Regions from separate parts of the Embleya sp. NPDC020886 genome, predicted to be linked through region 2. Evidence: riboswitches for the same ligand, from Rfam matches in the RefSeq annotation. Region 2 holds a riboswitch; the other holds the start of a gene.
The links. A riboswitch is a leader RNA that binds a small molecule or an ion and turns the genes downstream of it on or off. The one in region 2 is predicted to bind cyclic di-AMP.
Positions count from the first base shown of each region.

Region 1: it holds a riboswitch for cyclic di-AMP, as region 2 does, so the genes downstream of both, ACH4U8_RS35805 (transglycosylase family protein) here and ACH4U8_RS32325 (transglycosylase family protein) in region 2, are expected to answer to the same signal.

Region 1 is NZ_JBIRRX010000014.1:66,338-73,487, forward strand. Features, by position in the region: gene ACH4U8_RS35785 (glycosyltransferase family 2 protein) at 1-835, shown strand, start outside; gene ACH4U8_RS35790 (glycosyltransferase family 2 protein) at 1,186-2,181, shown strand; gene ACH4U8_RS35795 (GtrA family protein) at 2,181-2,591, shown strand; gene galE (UDP-glucose 4-epimerase GalE) at 2,662-3,630, shown strand; cyclic di-AMP (ydaO/yuaA leader) riboswitch at 4,092-4,313, shown strand; gene ACH4U8_RS35805 (transglycosylase family protein) at 4,318-5,676, shown strand; gene ACH4U8_RS35810 (PIG-L family deacetylase) at 5,787-7,150, opposite strand, start outside.
Region 2 is NZ_JBIRRX010000011.1:156,467-163,616, forward strand. Features, by position in the region: gene ACH4U8_RS32315 (hypothetical protein) at 1-1,147, shown strand, start outside; gene ACH4U8_RS32320 (glycerophosphodiester phosphodiesterase family protein) at 1,469-2,533, shown strand; gene ACH4U8_RS32325 (transglycosylase family protein) at 2,684-3,967, opposite strand; cyclic di-AMP (ydaO/yuaA leader) riboswitch at 3,999-4,230, opposite strand; gene ACH4U8_RS32330 (hypothetical protein) at 4,968-5,219, shown strand; gene ACH4U8_RS32335 (aldo/keto reductase) at 5,320-6,192, opposite strand; gene ACH4U8_RS32340 (ATP-binding protein) at 6,447-7,150, shown strand, end outside.

The DNA.
Region 1 (7,150 bases), on a different contig from region 2:
GGACGCGGCCGAGCGCAAGTTCCTGGAGCACGATCTCTCGCTCTACCTGCGCGACCTGCACCGGCAGGAGGAGGAGTACCGCAACGAGTGGTGGGAGATCGCCCGGCAACATCTGTCCACGTTCGGCGTGCGGGCCTTCGTGGACGCGACGCCGTCCGCGCGCTGGGCCGCCGACGTGGTGCGCACCCGGGAGCGGCCGACCGCCGCCGCCCGGCTCGCCGAGCTGGCCGCGGATCCGCCGCGGCTGGTGCCGCCGTACTTCGGCGGACCCGAGACCCCGACCTGGGACGACGAGCGCCCGGCGGTCCCGCTCAGCGGTTTCCGCTCGGTGCCCACCGCCGGGCTGCCGATCGACGTCGAGGCGTCGGTGTCGGTCACCGGGGCCCGGCTCGCGCTGGACCTGCGGATCGCCGATCTGTACGGCCGGATCAGCGCCTCCGGGATCGCGCACGTCGAGATCGAACTGCGCGATCGACTCGGCACCACCAATCGGTCCCGGCCCGCGACCGTGACCGCCACCGCCGAGGACGGGTTCCTGCACGGGCGCGCGGTGCTGGACGGCGGCGCGCTGCGCGGCCTCGGCGCGTTCGCGACGTGGGACATCTGGGCGCAGGTGAGCTTTTGGGACGGGTCGGCCACCCATGTGCGAGTTCGCGCCGCCGGTGGCTCGGGGCTGACCCGGCACATGGTCCCGGACCTGCGTCGGGCCCTGCTGCTCGTGCAGCCCTACCGCACGGCCAACCACTCGCTTGGGGTGCGGGTCGCGGACGGCCCGCGCGGTGCGGCGGCCGTGGCCACCGCCCGATTCCGCCGCCGGTCCGGCTCCAAGACCTGACCCGTCGAGTGCTCTCGGGTGCGACCGGGTCGACGGTCGCACCCGTCGTCGACGATGCCGAGCGCCGGGGCCGGCCGTGGAACCGCTGCGGAGCCGGCCGCGTCCCTCCCAACGAACCTTCCAGGAGCCCCGTCCGAGGCCCGCGCGGTCGCTCTTCGGGCTGTGGATCCGGGTCGGCGCAGTGATTCGGGACAGGCTTTTCGTGCAAGAATGATCGGCGCTCGGGCTGCCGACCGTCTTCGACCAGGTCTGTGGAACCTCTTCGGCGACGCGGGTCGGACAGAACGCCTGCCAACGCGGCTGTGGCCTTGGGCCTGGTCCTGTCTTCAGACGAGAAACCGGTGAAGTCGATGCTCTTGTCTCTCGTGGTGCCGTGCTTCAACGAAGAAGCCGTACTGTCCACCTTCCACGAGACGATCCGCGCGGAGCTCAAGGACATCGGGGCCGACGTCGAGATCTGCTACGTCGACGACGGCAGCTCCGACGGAACGCTGCGGATCCTGCGCGAGCTGGCGGCCAAGGACCCGGCCGCCAAGTACACCTCCTTCAGCCGCAACTTCGGCAAGGAGGCCGCCATGTTGGCCGGCCTGGAGCAGGCCACCGGCGACGCCGTGGTGATCATGGACGCGGACCTCCAGCATCCGCCGGAGTTGATCCCGCGCATGCTGGATCTCCACCTCAAGGGCCACGATCAGGTGATCGCGCGGCGCAGCCGTGAGGGCGACAAGCGGTTCCGCAGTTTCCTCAGCAGCTCGTACTACAAGCTCGTCAACAAGTGGGTCGACGTCGAACTCGTCGACGGTGTCGGCGACTTCCGATTGTTGTCGCGGCAGGCACTGAATGCGCTGCTGTCGATGCGCGAATACAACAGGTTTTCCAAGGGCCTGTATTCGTGGATCGGATACGACTCGGTTCTCTTCGAATACAAGAATGTCACCCGCGAACTCGGACAGACCAAGTGGAGTTTCGGCAAGCTCCTCAATTACGGCCTGGACGGTTTGATCTCGTTCAACAACCGGCCGTTGCGGGTGGCCATCTACTTCGGCCTCGTGTTGTCCGCGCTGTCGCTCGCGTACACCATGATTCTGATCGGCATCGCGATCTTCCAGGGCATCCAGACGCCCGGTTACATCACCATCATCGCGGCGGTGACCGGTCTGGGCGGGCTCCAGATGACGATGCTCGGTCTGATCGGCGAGTACATCGGCCGTATCTACTACGAGACCAAGAACCGCCCGCACTACCTGGTCCGCGAGAGCACGGAGACGCGGGTGCCCGCGCCGCAGATGGCCGCCGCCATCCGGGAGACCTCGGCGAACGCCGCGCCCCGAGGGGTCGGCCGCTGATGCTGCGTCAGGCCATTCGCTTCGCGCTCGTGGGTGTGGTGAACACCGGCACCTACTACCTGCTCTACCTCGGGTTGCGTCATGTGGTGCCGTATCTGGCGGCCCACGTCACCGCCTTCATCCTGAGCATGATCGGCTCGTTCTTCATGAACACGTACTTCACCTACAAGGTGCGGCCCACGTGGAAGAAGTTCCTGCTGTTCCCGCTGACCAACGTGACGAACTTCGTGATCACCACGGTGGGCGTCTACGCGCTGGTGTCGTGGGCGTCGATGGACGAGCGGATCGCGCCGCTCGTCGCCGCCGCCGCCGCGATCCCGGTGACGTTCGTGGTCTCGCGCAAGGTGATGATCCCCGGAACCGAACCGCAGCACCGCGTCACCGAGTCGGACTCGACGCCGGTGTCGTGAAGCGGACCGGCCCGCGTCGCCCCGGCCCGGCCTGAGCCGGGGCGAACGGCTCGGCGGTTACGCTGAAGTCATGAAGTGGCTTGTCACCGGCGGCGCCGGATACATCGGGACACATGTCGTGCGGGCGCTGCTCGCGGTCGGCGAGGACGTGGTCGTGGTCGACGACCTGTCCTCGGGCACCCGCGAGTTGGTCCCGGAGAAGGTGCCACTGGTGGTCGGCTCGGTGCTGGATCGGGCACTGCTCGACGAGGTCTTCCGGGCGCACGCCGTGGACGGTGTGGTGCACATCGCGGGCCGCAAGCAGGTGCCCGAATCGGTCGCGCGCCCCCTCTACTACTACGAGGAGAACGTCGAGGGTCTGCGCACCCTGCTGGCGGCCATGGTCGAGGCCGAGGTCACCCGGATCGTGTTCTCCTCCAGCGCCGCCGTCTACGGCATGCCCGACGTCGACCTCGTCGACGAGGACACCCCGTGCGTGCCGATCAACCCGTACGGCGAGAGCAAGCTCGTCGGCGAGTGGATGATCAAGGCCACGGCGCGCGCGCACAAGATCTCGTACGCCTCGTTGCGCTACTTCAACGTCGCGGGCGCGGGCGCGCCGGAGCTCGCGGACAAGGGCGTGTTCAACCTGGTGCCGATGGTGCTGGAGAAGTTGACGGCGGATCAGGCGCCGATGATCTTCGGGGACGACTACGACACCCCGGACGGCACCTGCGTGCGCGACTTCATCCACGTGGTGGACCTGGCCGAGGCGCACGTGGCCGCCACCCGTCGGCTCGCTGGCGATCCGGACGCGCGCCTGGTGCTGAACGTGGGTCGCGGCGAGGGCACGTCGGTGCGCGAGATGGTGGAACTCATCGGCGAGGTCACCGGTTTGCGCGACTTGGCTCCGGAGGTGCGGCCGCGGCGTGCGGGCGACCCGGCCCGGGTGGTGGCGAGCGCCGACCTGATCACCACCGAGTTGGGCTGGAAGGCCCGGCACGACACGTCGGACATGGTGCGCAGCGCGTGGGCCGGTTGGCGGACGCCCCGCGGCTGAGCCGCGGGGCGGGTGGCGTCGCGCCGGGGCCGTCGGCCGCCGGCGCGACGCACCTCGGTCGCCGGTGAGGATCGCCCGGGACCGTGCGGTGGGCGGGAAGTGGCCCGGGACGAATCGGATATGCGGCATTTGACCTGTGGGGCGAATCACGCCCGCCGCGGGTGCGGGCGTTCGCAGCGGTGGGCAAAGGCGCGTTCGCGCGACGCTACCCGCGATGCCGATGTGACGAGCGGGGCGTAGGTGATCGATTCCGGGCGTTCGGTATGGACGGCGACCCGGGGCCACTGTCACGCATTTCCATCGGATCCGGCACGGAACGCCAACTACGGTCCTTTCCGTAAGGGATCATCTACATTGCGCTCAACCGCAAATCGGATATTCGACGTCTATCCGACACGGACTTGTGATCTACGTCCGGGCCTGCTTAGCGTTCGATCCGTCCGTATCCCACACGGACCCCGATCGCCGGTACGCCGAATCCTGTCGCCGGCCGTTCGGGAGGCTGACGAGCACCACACGACAGGAGCGGGGGAACCACAGGTGAACCGCCGCGAACGGCCCCGATCGAAACGATCGGACGCCGCGAACGGCTTGGGGTGAAGCCACGTCCTTCGGGATGTGGCCGGGCTATCGATCTCCGGCCCGAATCCGACAGCTCACCTCGTAGGCGTGGGAGAGGATCCAGCCATGCTGTCCGGAACCGGGCGTCATCGCCGTCGCAGCACCAGTAGGACCACGCGTCTGATCGCCGCGGCGGGTGTCGCCGGAGTCGGCGTCGCCATGCCGATCATCGGCGCGGGCACGGCCCAGGCCGCCTCCGTGAGCACCTGGGACAAGGTCGCCCAGTGCGAGAGCACGGGCAACTGGCAGATCAACACCGGCAACGGCTTCTACGGCGGCCTGCAGTTCACCCAGAGCACCTGGAACGAGTTCGGCGGCACGCAGTACGCCGCGCGGGCCGACCAGGCGACCAAGGGCCAGCAGATCGCGATCGCCGAGAAGGTGCTCAAGAGCCAGGGCCCCGGTGCCTGGCCGGTGTGCTCGGTCAAGGCGGGCCTGACCCGAGGCGGCGCGACCCCCGACGTGGACACCGGCTCCTCGGCCGGCAAGACCGCGCCGAAGTCGACGCCCAAGACCGAGTCTCCCAAGGCCGAGACGCCGAAGAAGACGGTCGCCGCGCCCAAGATCGAGGTCAAGACCGAGGCGCCCAAGACCGAGACGCCGAAGACCGAGACGCCCAAGACCGAACCGGTCGCCAAGGCGGACTCCGCCGCCACGTCGTCCTACGTCGTGGTCGCCGGCGACACGCTCTCCAAGATCGCCGGCGCCGCGCATGTGCCCGGCGGTTGGCCGAAGTTGTACGAGGCCAACAAGAGCGTCGTGGGCGACAACCCCGACCTGATCTTCCCGGGCCAAAAGCTCGCGGTCGACGGCAAGGCCGCGCCGAAGATCGAGGTGCAGAAGCCGCAGGCCCCGAAGGCCGAGACCCCGAAGGCGGAGACGCCGAAGGCGGAGACGCCGAAGACGGAGACGCCGAAGACGGAGACCGCCAAGCCGGCCACGCCGAAGACCTCGGTCAAGACCGAGGCCGCCAAGACCGACTCCAAGCCCGCCTCGGCGAGCACCGAGAAGGCTTCCGGCTCGTACGTCTCCCCGGTCTCCGGCGCCACGCTCACCGCGAGCTTCGGCTCCGGTGGCTCGCGTTGGTCCAGCGGCAGCCACACCGGCCAGGACTTCGCGGTCTCGACCGGCACCACGGTGCGCGCGGTCACCTCGGGCACCGTCGTGTCGGCCGGTTGGGGCGGCGCGTACGGCAACGAGGTCGTCATCCGGCACGCGGACGGCAAGTACACCCAGTACGCGCACCTTTCCTCGATCTCGGTCAAGGCCGGGATGAAGGTGCAGACCGGCCAGAAGATCGCGCTCTCCGGCGCGACCGGCAACGTGACCGGCCCGCACCTGCACTTCGAGGTCCGCACCACGCCGAACTACGGCTCCGCGGTCAACCCGATGACGTGGCTTCGCAGCCACGGCGTCAACGTCTGATCCACCGCTCTCCCGCGCCGAACGGCGGGCGTTCCCCTCGGGGAGCGCCCGCCGTTCGCGTGTCGGGACGGGCGGCACCCGGTCGGCCCGGCCGAATGCCGGGGGCGCGGTCAGGACGGCCGGGCGGTGCGCAACGTGCCGTCCGGCCCGAGCCACAGGGCGACCGGCGCTCCGGCGCCGTCCGACGCGAGGGTGGGACCGACCGCGACCGCGGGCTCGTCGAGCACGAGCGCCGCGCCGGCCGGCCCGACCAGGACCGGGCGGCCGCGGTCGTCCCGGGTGCCCAGGTCCGTGGTGCCGTCCGGCCGGGGCAGCGGGTACAGCGCCTCGTAGCCCGCGCCCGCGCCGCGCGAGGCACCCGGCGACCAGGTGCCGGGCCCGACTTCGAGCACACTCGCGATCTCCGCGGCGCCGGCCCGCCGGTAGGCGACGCCGATCCGACCGTCGGCGCCCACCGACGCCGCGGGCGGGCCCACCGGCCGCTCGGCCGCGATCGTGCCGGGCGGGCCCGACCGGTCGCCGACCACGTCCCAGTGGCGGATGCCCTCGCGGGCCGTGCCGAAGACGCTCACCCCACCGTCCGGGCGGGTCACCGCACTCAACCCCTCGACGATCTCGCCGCCGCCCAGGTCCCGCCAGGGGGACCACGCCTCGCTGCCGGCCGGCCGGAAACGGGTGCTGATCCCCTTGTCCCGATTGCGCACGAACACGTGCAGCCCACCCGTGCCGTCGGCCTGGACCACCGGTGCGCCCGGGCCGCGTTCGCCGTCGTCGGGGCTGCCCAGGGCCCGCCATGGGCCCAATGTGCCGCCGGGCGTCGCCTCGGTCGCGGTGACGATCTCGAACCGGTCCCGATCGGCACGCCGGGCGCCGCCGATCCGCAGCGCGAACACCGCGATCCGACCGTCCGCCGTGCGCACCGCAGCCGGCCCCGGGGCGAGTTCGCCGTCGCCGGGACCGGGCATCGACCGCGCCGGGGACCAGGTCGCGGCGCCGACGCCGTCCTGGGTCCAGCGGGTGATCCGGCCGCCGAGCACCGCCCACGCGGTCAGCCGGCCGTCCGCGCCGAGCACCGGCCGGGGACCGGCGTCCGGGAAGCGATACGTGGTGCTCTGCGGCCAGTTGCTGCGCGCGGCGGTGTCGCGCACCTTGAGATCGCCGCAGTCCACCCGTCCCGGGCAGTACCGCACCCGGTCGGTCCAGCCGTACACCCGGGTGATCCCGTCCTTGCGCTCGCGGGCCTCGGGCGCGAGATTGTGCGGCCAGCGCTCGTTGTAGTAGCCCCGGTAGGCGATCGCCGCCGCGTTCGCGGCCGGCCGCGTGTCGTTGTACCGGCGCAGCGCCTCCCAGGTGAACCGCGCGGCGGCGGTGTGGTCCTGGTGGTCCGAGACGCCGCCGTTGTCCGCGTGCGCCGGGTGTGCCCGGTCGTGCCGTTGTCGATCGGGGTCCGGGTCGAGCGTGCGCACCACGGTCG
Region 2 (7,150 bases):
GGTCTTCGGGTCCACGCCCACCGAGCGCAGCTTCGCGCTCGGCGCGTTGCGCAAGGGACGGCACCGGCTGACCCTGGGCTACGCGGCCGACCGGTCCTCGGCGGCCGGCTCGGTGGTGCGGGTCTCGCGGCTGCGTACCGAGACCATCGGCACCGGGGAGCGCGAGCACGCCGTGGCCGCGAACGCGCCGGTCCTGTACGGGCGGAGCATCCCCGGCGTGCCCGGCGGCGCGACCGGCCCGTTCCAGAACGCGATCTCCGACACCCCGGTGCTGGCCTGGTACCAGGAGGCCCCGGCGGCGACCGCCGGCAACCGGGTGCTGACCTACACGATCGTGTGGAGCAACGAGGACGGCGGCACCTCGACGCCGGCGCTGATGGCCCGCTGGGGCCGCACCACCGACATAGAGTGGGCCTACCGCGTCGAGGTGGACGCACGAGGCAGGGCGGTGCCGGGCACGGCCTACTTCCAATCGCCCGACCACGGCACGAAGTTGTTCGCCGGGCGCTACGAGGACGGCCATCCGCTGCTCCAGACCTGCACGTTGAACAACAACCTGTGCGACGTCGTGGACAATCCGATGCGATTCGCGCCGGCGGCGGTCGAGCGGCTGGTCGACCCGAAGAAGACCGCGCGCGAGGAGATGGTGGACCGTCACCCGTGGGTGTACCCGGTGATGACCGCCGAGGTACGCCGCGAGGGCCGGGTCGTGGCCGATCCGCCGGCCGACACCACCACGCTGATCGCCGACCCGCAGGACTACCTGTACGCGGTGATCCGCAAGACCACCTCGGCGCCGCCGCCCGGTGCGGCGGGCTGGAACGGTGTCGCGCTCGGTGTGCGGATCAAGGGCGATCCGACGCTGTACCGCTCGGACCGCGCGCGGGTGGACTGGTCGTTGCAGCGCGACGACCCGGCGGCGACCACGGTCCGACTCCCGCACGGGACGCGGGCGTCGGACATCGTCGAGGTGGTCGCGATTCGTACCGTGGCCGGGGTCGACCCCGGTTCCACGATCACGGTGAACGGGGTCAACCGGGCGTTTCTGCTGGGCGCGGACGACCGACCGGGGCGGGCAGTGCCGGTCCGTCCGAAGTCGGTCACGCTGAGCGCGGCGGCGCCGGAGGCGGTGCTGTACCGCCGGTGAACCGGTTGGCATCGGGCACCGGCCGGGCTTGATGAGGTGTTCTCAAGCCGCGGTCGGGAGTCGGGCGCCGGGCGGGCCGAAGTCGGCTCGCCCGGCGCCCGGCCGTCGGTGTTCCGCCGGTTGTCCGGGCCTTTGCCGCGGTTGCCCAACGGCCTTACCGGCAAGGCGTCTTCCGGTACCGGATGGGGTTTTGCCCCGCCGCTTCTTCGTCTCTTCTTCGCCTGCCCGCCACGAGCCGACCCCCCGCGCATCACGTCGCGCGGGTCAGGGTGTGGGCGTCGACGCTCGACCGTCGTCGACCGGAGCGAGAAGGAGACGTCCATGTCCGGATGGAAGACCGTCACGGCTGCGGTGTTGGCCGGGGCCGCCATCGTCGCCGCCCCGGGAACGGCCGCGGCGGCGGACCGCCACGGCGGCAACCAGCGCGGGTCCTTCGACCTCCAGGCACACCGCGGCGGTCTCGGGCTGACCGTGGAGAGCACGCTCGCCTCCTTCGCCAAGGGCCTGGACGTAGGCGTGTCCACCCTCGAACTCGACGTGCAGATCACCGAGGACGGCCGCGCCGTGGTCACCCACGACCGCAAGGTCGACGGGCGCAAGTGCGCCGACACCGCACCGGTGCGGGCCGGCGACCCGGAGTTCCCCTACGTCGGCAAGTACGTCAACACGCTCAGCCTGGCCCAGGTCCGCACGTTGGACTGCGGGTCGCGGCAGTTCCCCGGTTTCCCCACGCAGACCACCTCGCCCGGCGCCCGAATGCCGCTGCTCACCGAGGTGTTCGACCTGGTCCGGCGTCGGCACGCGCACGGCGTGAAGCTCAACGTGGAGACCAAGGTCGAGGCCGGCGCGCCCCAGGAGACCGCGCCGCGCGAGCAGTTCGTGCAGACGGTGGCGCGCGAGGTGCGCCGGGCCGGGCTGTTGCGCCAGGTCACCATCCAAAGCTTCGACTGGGGTGCGCTCAAGCGCATGCGCCAGGTCGAACCGCGCCTGCCGCTGGTCGCGTTGACCAACTACGACTTCCTTCAGGTCGGCAAGCCCGGCGCCTCGCCCTGGCTGGGCGGCCTGGACATCGACGACTTCGGCGGCGACCCGCTGCGCGCGATCGCCTCGTTCGGGGCCGGCACCTTCTCGCCCGTGCACGGTTTCCCGCAGAACGGCAAGGTGACCGATCCCGACTACCGTCCGTACGTGACCCGGGAGATGGTCGCCCGGGCGCACGCGCGGGGCATCAAGGTCGTGCCGTGGACCATCGACGACCCGGCGACCATGGCCAAGTTGATGGACGACGGCGTGGACGGCCTGATCACCGACTACCCGGACCGGTTGCGGGAGTTGCTGGCCGCGCGCGGACTGCCGCTGCCCAAGCGGTATCCGGCTCGCGGCTGATCGATCCGGCCGCACCGGGGGCCGGGCGCGGAAAGGGTCCGGGCGCGGAAAAGGGCCGGGCCCGTCGACACGTGGTCGACGGGCCCGGCCCTGGCTGCGGCTACTACACGGCGGCTGTTGCCGTGCGGTTACTGCCTGTTGACGCTCGGATCAGAGGTTGACGCCGTGCGCGCGCAGGTAGGTGACCGGGTTGATGCCGCTGCCGTAGTTCGGGGTGGTGCGGATCTCGAAGTGCAGGTGCGGGCCGGTCACGTTGCCGGTCGCGCCGGAGAGGCCGATCTGCTGACCGGTGCTCACCGTGGCACCCACGCGAACGCTGATGCTGGACAGGTGCGCGTACTGCGAGTACTTGCCGTCCGCGTGCTTGATGACGACCTCGTTGCCGTAGGCGCCACCGTTGCCGGCGCTGACCACGGTGCCCGAGGTGATCGCCTTCACCGAGGTGCCGGTGCCGACCACGAAGTCCTGGCCGGTGTGGCTGCCGCTGGACCACAGCTTGCCGCCGGTGCCGAACGCGGTGCCCAGCGAGCCGCTCACGGGAGCGACGTAGCCGGAGGCGTTGACCGAGGAGCTGCCGGCCTTGACCGAGGCACCCTTGGTCGCGACCGGGGCCTTCTCCTTGACCGTGGTCTTCGGAGCGACCTTCACCGACGCGGAGGGCTTGGCCTGCGACGTGGTCGTGGTCGTGGTCTCGGTCTTGGGCGCGGCCTTCGGCGCGACCTCGGCCTTGGCGGTGGCGGTGGCGGTGGTGGCGGTGGCGGCCTTGGCCTTGCCGGACAGCTTGAGCTTCTGACCGATCTGGATGACGTCCGGGTTGCCACCGATTACGGCGCGGTTGTCGGCGTACAGCTTGTGCCAACCACCGGTGACGGCCTTGTCCGCGGCGATCTTGGACAGGGTGTCACCCTTGACCACGGAGTACGAGGAGGTGGTCGACGCGGCGGCCGGGACGACCTCGATCTTCGGGGCCGGGGCGGTGGTCGGCGCGGACTCGGCCGGCTTCTCGGCGGCCTTGGGGGCCACCGTGACCGAGGTCTTGGCCGAGCCGGCGGCCTTGGTGCTCGGCGAGACGGCGGGCTTGGCGCCGCCCTTGGTCAGACCCGCCGGGCCGGAGGTGTTCGGCCACGCGCCGGGGCCCTGCACGGCGAGGACCTTCTCCGCGATGGCGATCTGCTGGTCCTTGGTGGCCAGGTCGGCACGCGGGGCGTACTGCTGACCGCCGAACTCGTTCCAGGTGCTCTGGGTGAACTGCAGGCCACCGTAGAAACCGTTGCCGGTGTTGATGTGCCAGTTGCCCGAGCTCTCGCCCATGGCGACCTTGTCCCAGGTGGAGACCGAGGCGGCGTTGGCGGTCGCGAGACCGGTGATCAGCGGGGCGGCGACGATCGCGCCGGCCATTCCGAGGGTGAGCGCGAGACGCGTCTTCTTGGGCATACGGGCAGGGGTGTTGAACGACTGCACGAAGATTTTCCTTCTCCCACGCCTACGAAGTGAGCTGTCGGATTCGGGCTGGAGAGTCTCGCCCGGCCGTGTTCGGCCCTCGTGAGAGGGACGGGCACGGCTTCACCCCAAGCCGTCCTAATGGGCGTCTGTGTCACAGACGCCCGGGACGGCATTCCACTTGGTTCCCCCGCTCCTGCCTTTCGGGTTTCGTACCGTGGCCTCGCTCCGGCGGCAGGATTCGGCGAACCGGGAGACCATTTCGCCGAGCACCGGACCGGTGTGGCGAAGCACCAAGCTACGCACACCCCGACCGGGAACCAAACATCACGATTCGCCGAAACCGAAAAATCAGGACGTAAGCGTGGAATATCGGGACCTAAAGTCCCGGACGCGGTACGCATTGTGCCCGAGTTGCTCACGCTGAGCCGATAGGGGAATCACCATGGGTGAAATTCCGGAAAACTCGGTTCACGCTGCGTACGAGTTCCTGACCATCGGTATGCGCGATGTGACGTGCGTCATGCGCTCGATAGCGGAGTGTCCGAATTACCCCTATATATACGTCCCAATTTGCCTGCCGGCCCGGTCTCCGCCGGGGTTGTGACCGCCGGGAAGTGGTGCGCGTCTCGGGGCTTCACTTGGATTCGATCCGCCTCATGGGGGCGACGCTCTCCGGCAGAGCCTGCTGTTTCGCTGCCCGGCCGGCGTCGTCGATACCGAGTACGTGGCGCGGGTGGGTCGAGATGGCCCGTTGCATCAGGGCGGCGCGTTCGGGGTTGTCGGCGGTGGCCTCCCGGGACCTCGTAGCGGGTGCCCGGTCGAGCGCGACCGGGAGCCGTATCGGCTCGGCGGTCCCGGCGACGGGACGCTCGCGGCACCGGGCGCGGCCGGTCCCGTTCGGGCCCGGCCCCGGTCACCCCCCGTATTCAGGCCCGCCAACCTCGTCGATCGGGTGGCTTGGGACGGAGGGGGTGGGGGCATGGGGGCGGGCATGGAACGATTCGAGATTGCCATCTTCCCGTTCAACGACCAGGACATGGCCGCCGACGCCCGGGGCCCGGCGGTGCGCTCGGCGGTGGTCGAGGCCACCGGCGAGGTCGGCGCATCGGGCCATCCGCGCTACGCGGGTGAGGGTGTGGTGGCCGACATCGACCCGAGGTCGCGCACGGTGGAGGCGATCACCATCGACGGCGCCGAGATCGAGGACGGGTGGAGCGTGCGGATCGTCCCGGCACCGGGCTGAGCCGATACCGACGAGGGCGGCCGTCGACACCGCGGACCCGCGGGTCGAACAGCCGCCCTCGACATCGTTTCCGGCCGACCCGGCGGGTCGGCGATCGGGCTCAGACCGCGGCGGACAGCGCCTCGAACTGCTCGTCGGACAGTCGGATTCGGGCCGCCTCGGTGTTCTCCTCCAGGTGCGCGACGCTGGAGGTGCCCGGGATCGGCAGCAAGACCGGGGAGCGGTGCAGCAGCCAGGCCAGCGCCAACTGTGAGGGCGCGGCGCCCTGTTCCTTGGCGACCTGCTCCAACGGACCGCCCGGCCGCGCGAGTTGGCCGGTGGCGATCGGGAACCACGGGATGAACGCGATGTTCTCGGCCGTCGCGTAGTCGAGCACGCTCTCCGACTTGCGGTCGGCCAGGTTGTACAGGTTCTGCACGGAGACGATCTCGACGATCTCCCGGGCCTCGCGCAACTGCTCCACGGTGACCTCGGACAGGCCGATGTGCCGGATCTTGCCCTCCTGCTGCAACGCGCCGAGTTCACCGAGCTGGTCCGCGAGCGGGACCTGCGGGTCGATCCGGTGCAGCTGGTAGAGGTCGATCCGCTCCAGGCCGAGGTGACGCAGGCTCAGTTCGGTCTGCTGGCGCAGGTATTCGGGCCGGCCCAGGGCGCGCCATTCGCCCGGTCCGGTGCGGGCGAAGCCGCCCTTGGTGGCGATCACCACGTCCTCGGCGTACGGGTGCAGCGCCTCACGGATGAGTTGTTCGTTGACGAACGGGCCGTACGAGTCGGCCGTATCGATCAGATTCACCCCCAGTTCGACGGCGCGGCGCAATACCCGGATCGCCTCTTGGCGGTCCTTTGGTTCGCCCCAGACACCGGTTCCGGTGAGTTGCATGGCGCCGTACCCGAGCCGGTGCACCGGCAGGTCGCCGCCGAGCGGGAAGACACCGGAGGCGTGGGCGGGGCCGGACGCGGACGAGACGGTCATCGGTTCTCCGTAGGGGTCGGGCGGCCCGGGCGGGCCGGACGGCGCGGACGAGGTCGAGGCCATTGTGCCCCGGGCCTCGGGCGTGGTCACCGGGATACGTCCCGCACGCGTGGTGCAGGTCCCCGGTGACGTGTCCATCCGCAGGATGACCAAGTTCGGGCGCGTACTTGTACACAACGACGCATTCGCGGCAGGGCGCTGCTCCCTAGTGTGTGCCACTCGTCGAGGCACTCGATCCACGGATGGAGCTGTTCATGGTCTGGCTCATACAGGACTATCGCGAGGAGGACCTCGCGGCGGTGGTGCACCTGATCGACACCACGACCGAACTCGGCCAGGAGTCGGTCTTCTCGCTGTCGGAGTGCATCAACGCGCTGACTTCGCGACAGCCGGCGGTGGTTGCCCGGCGGGACGGCGCGGTGGTCGGTGCGGCGCTGGCCACGGTCTCCGAGGGGCGGGCCTGGGTGATGCGGATCGCCATCTCGCCACCCGCGCGCGGCCTGGGGCTGACCAGTACGCTGCTGCTCGCGCTGGAACGCCGGTTGGTCGAGGACCGGGTGCGCCGGATCGCCTACGTGCTGCCCGAGGAGGACTCGCGCGAGTTGGGGCTGCGCAACGCGGGCTACGAACGGCGGCCGGCGGTGGCCTACTTCGAGAAGGTCGAGCCGGTCGACGACCATGCGGCGGAAACCCTGGACCGGCTCGGCGGGCGGATGTTGCCGGGCGACCTGTGGTCGAAGGTGGCCGGCATGGAGGTGGAGAAGAACCTGATCGAGCGGCGGGTGGTGTTGCCACTGGCGGATCCCGAGCGGGCTTTCCGACACGGCGTCGAACCGCCCAGCGCGATCGCGTTGTTCGGCCCGCCCGGGACCGGCAAGACCACCTTCGCCCGGGCGATCGCCTCCCGTCTGGGTTGGCCGTTCGTGGAACTGCTGCCCTCGCGGCTGGCCGACGGCGG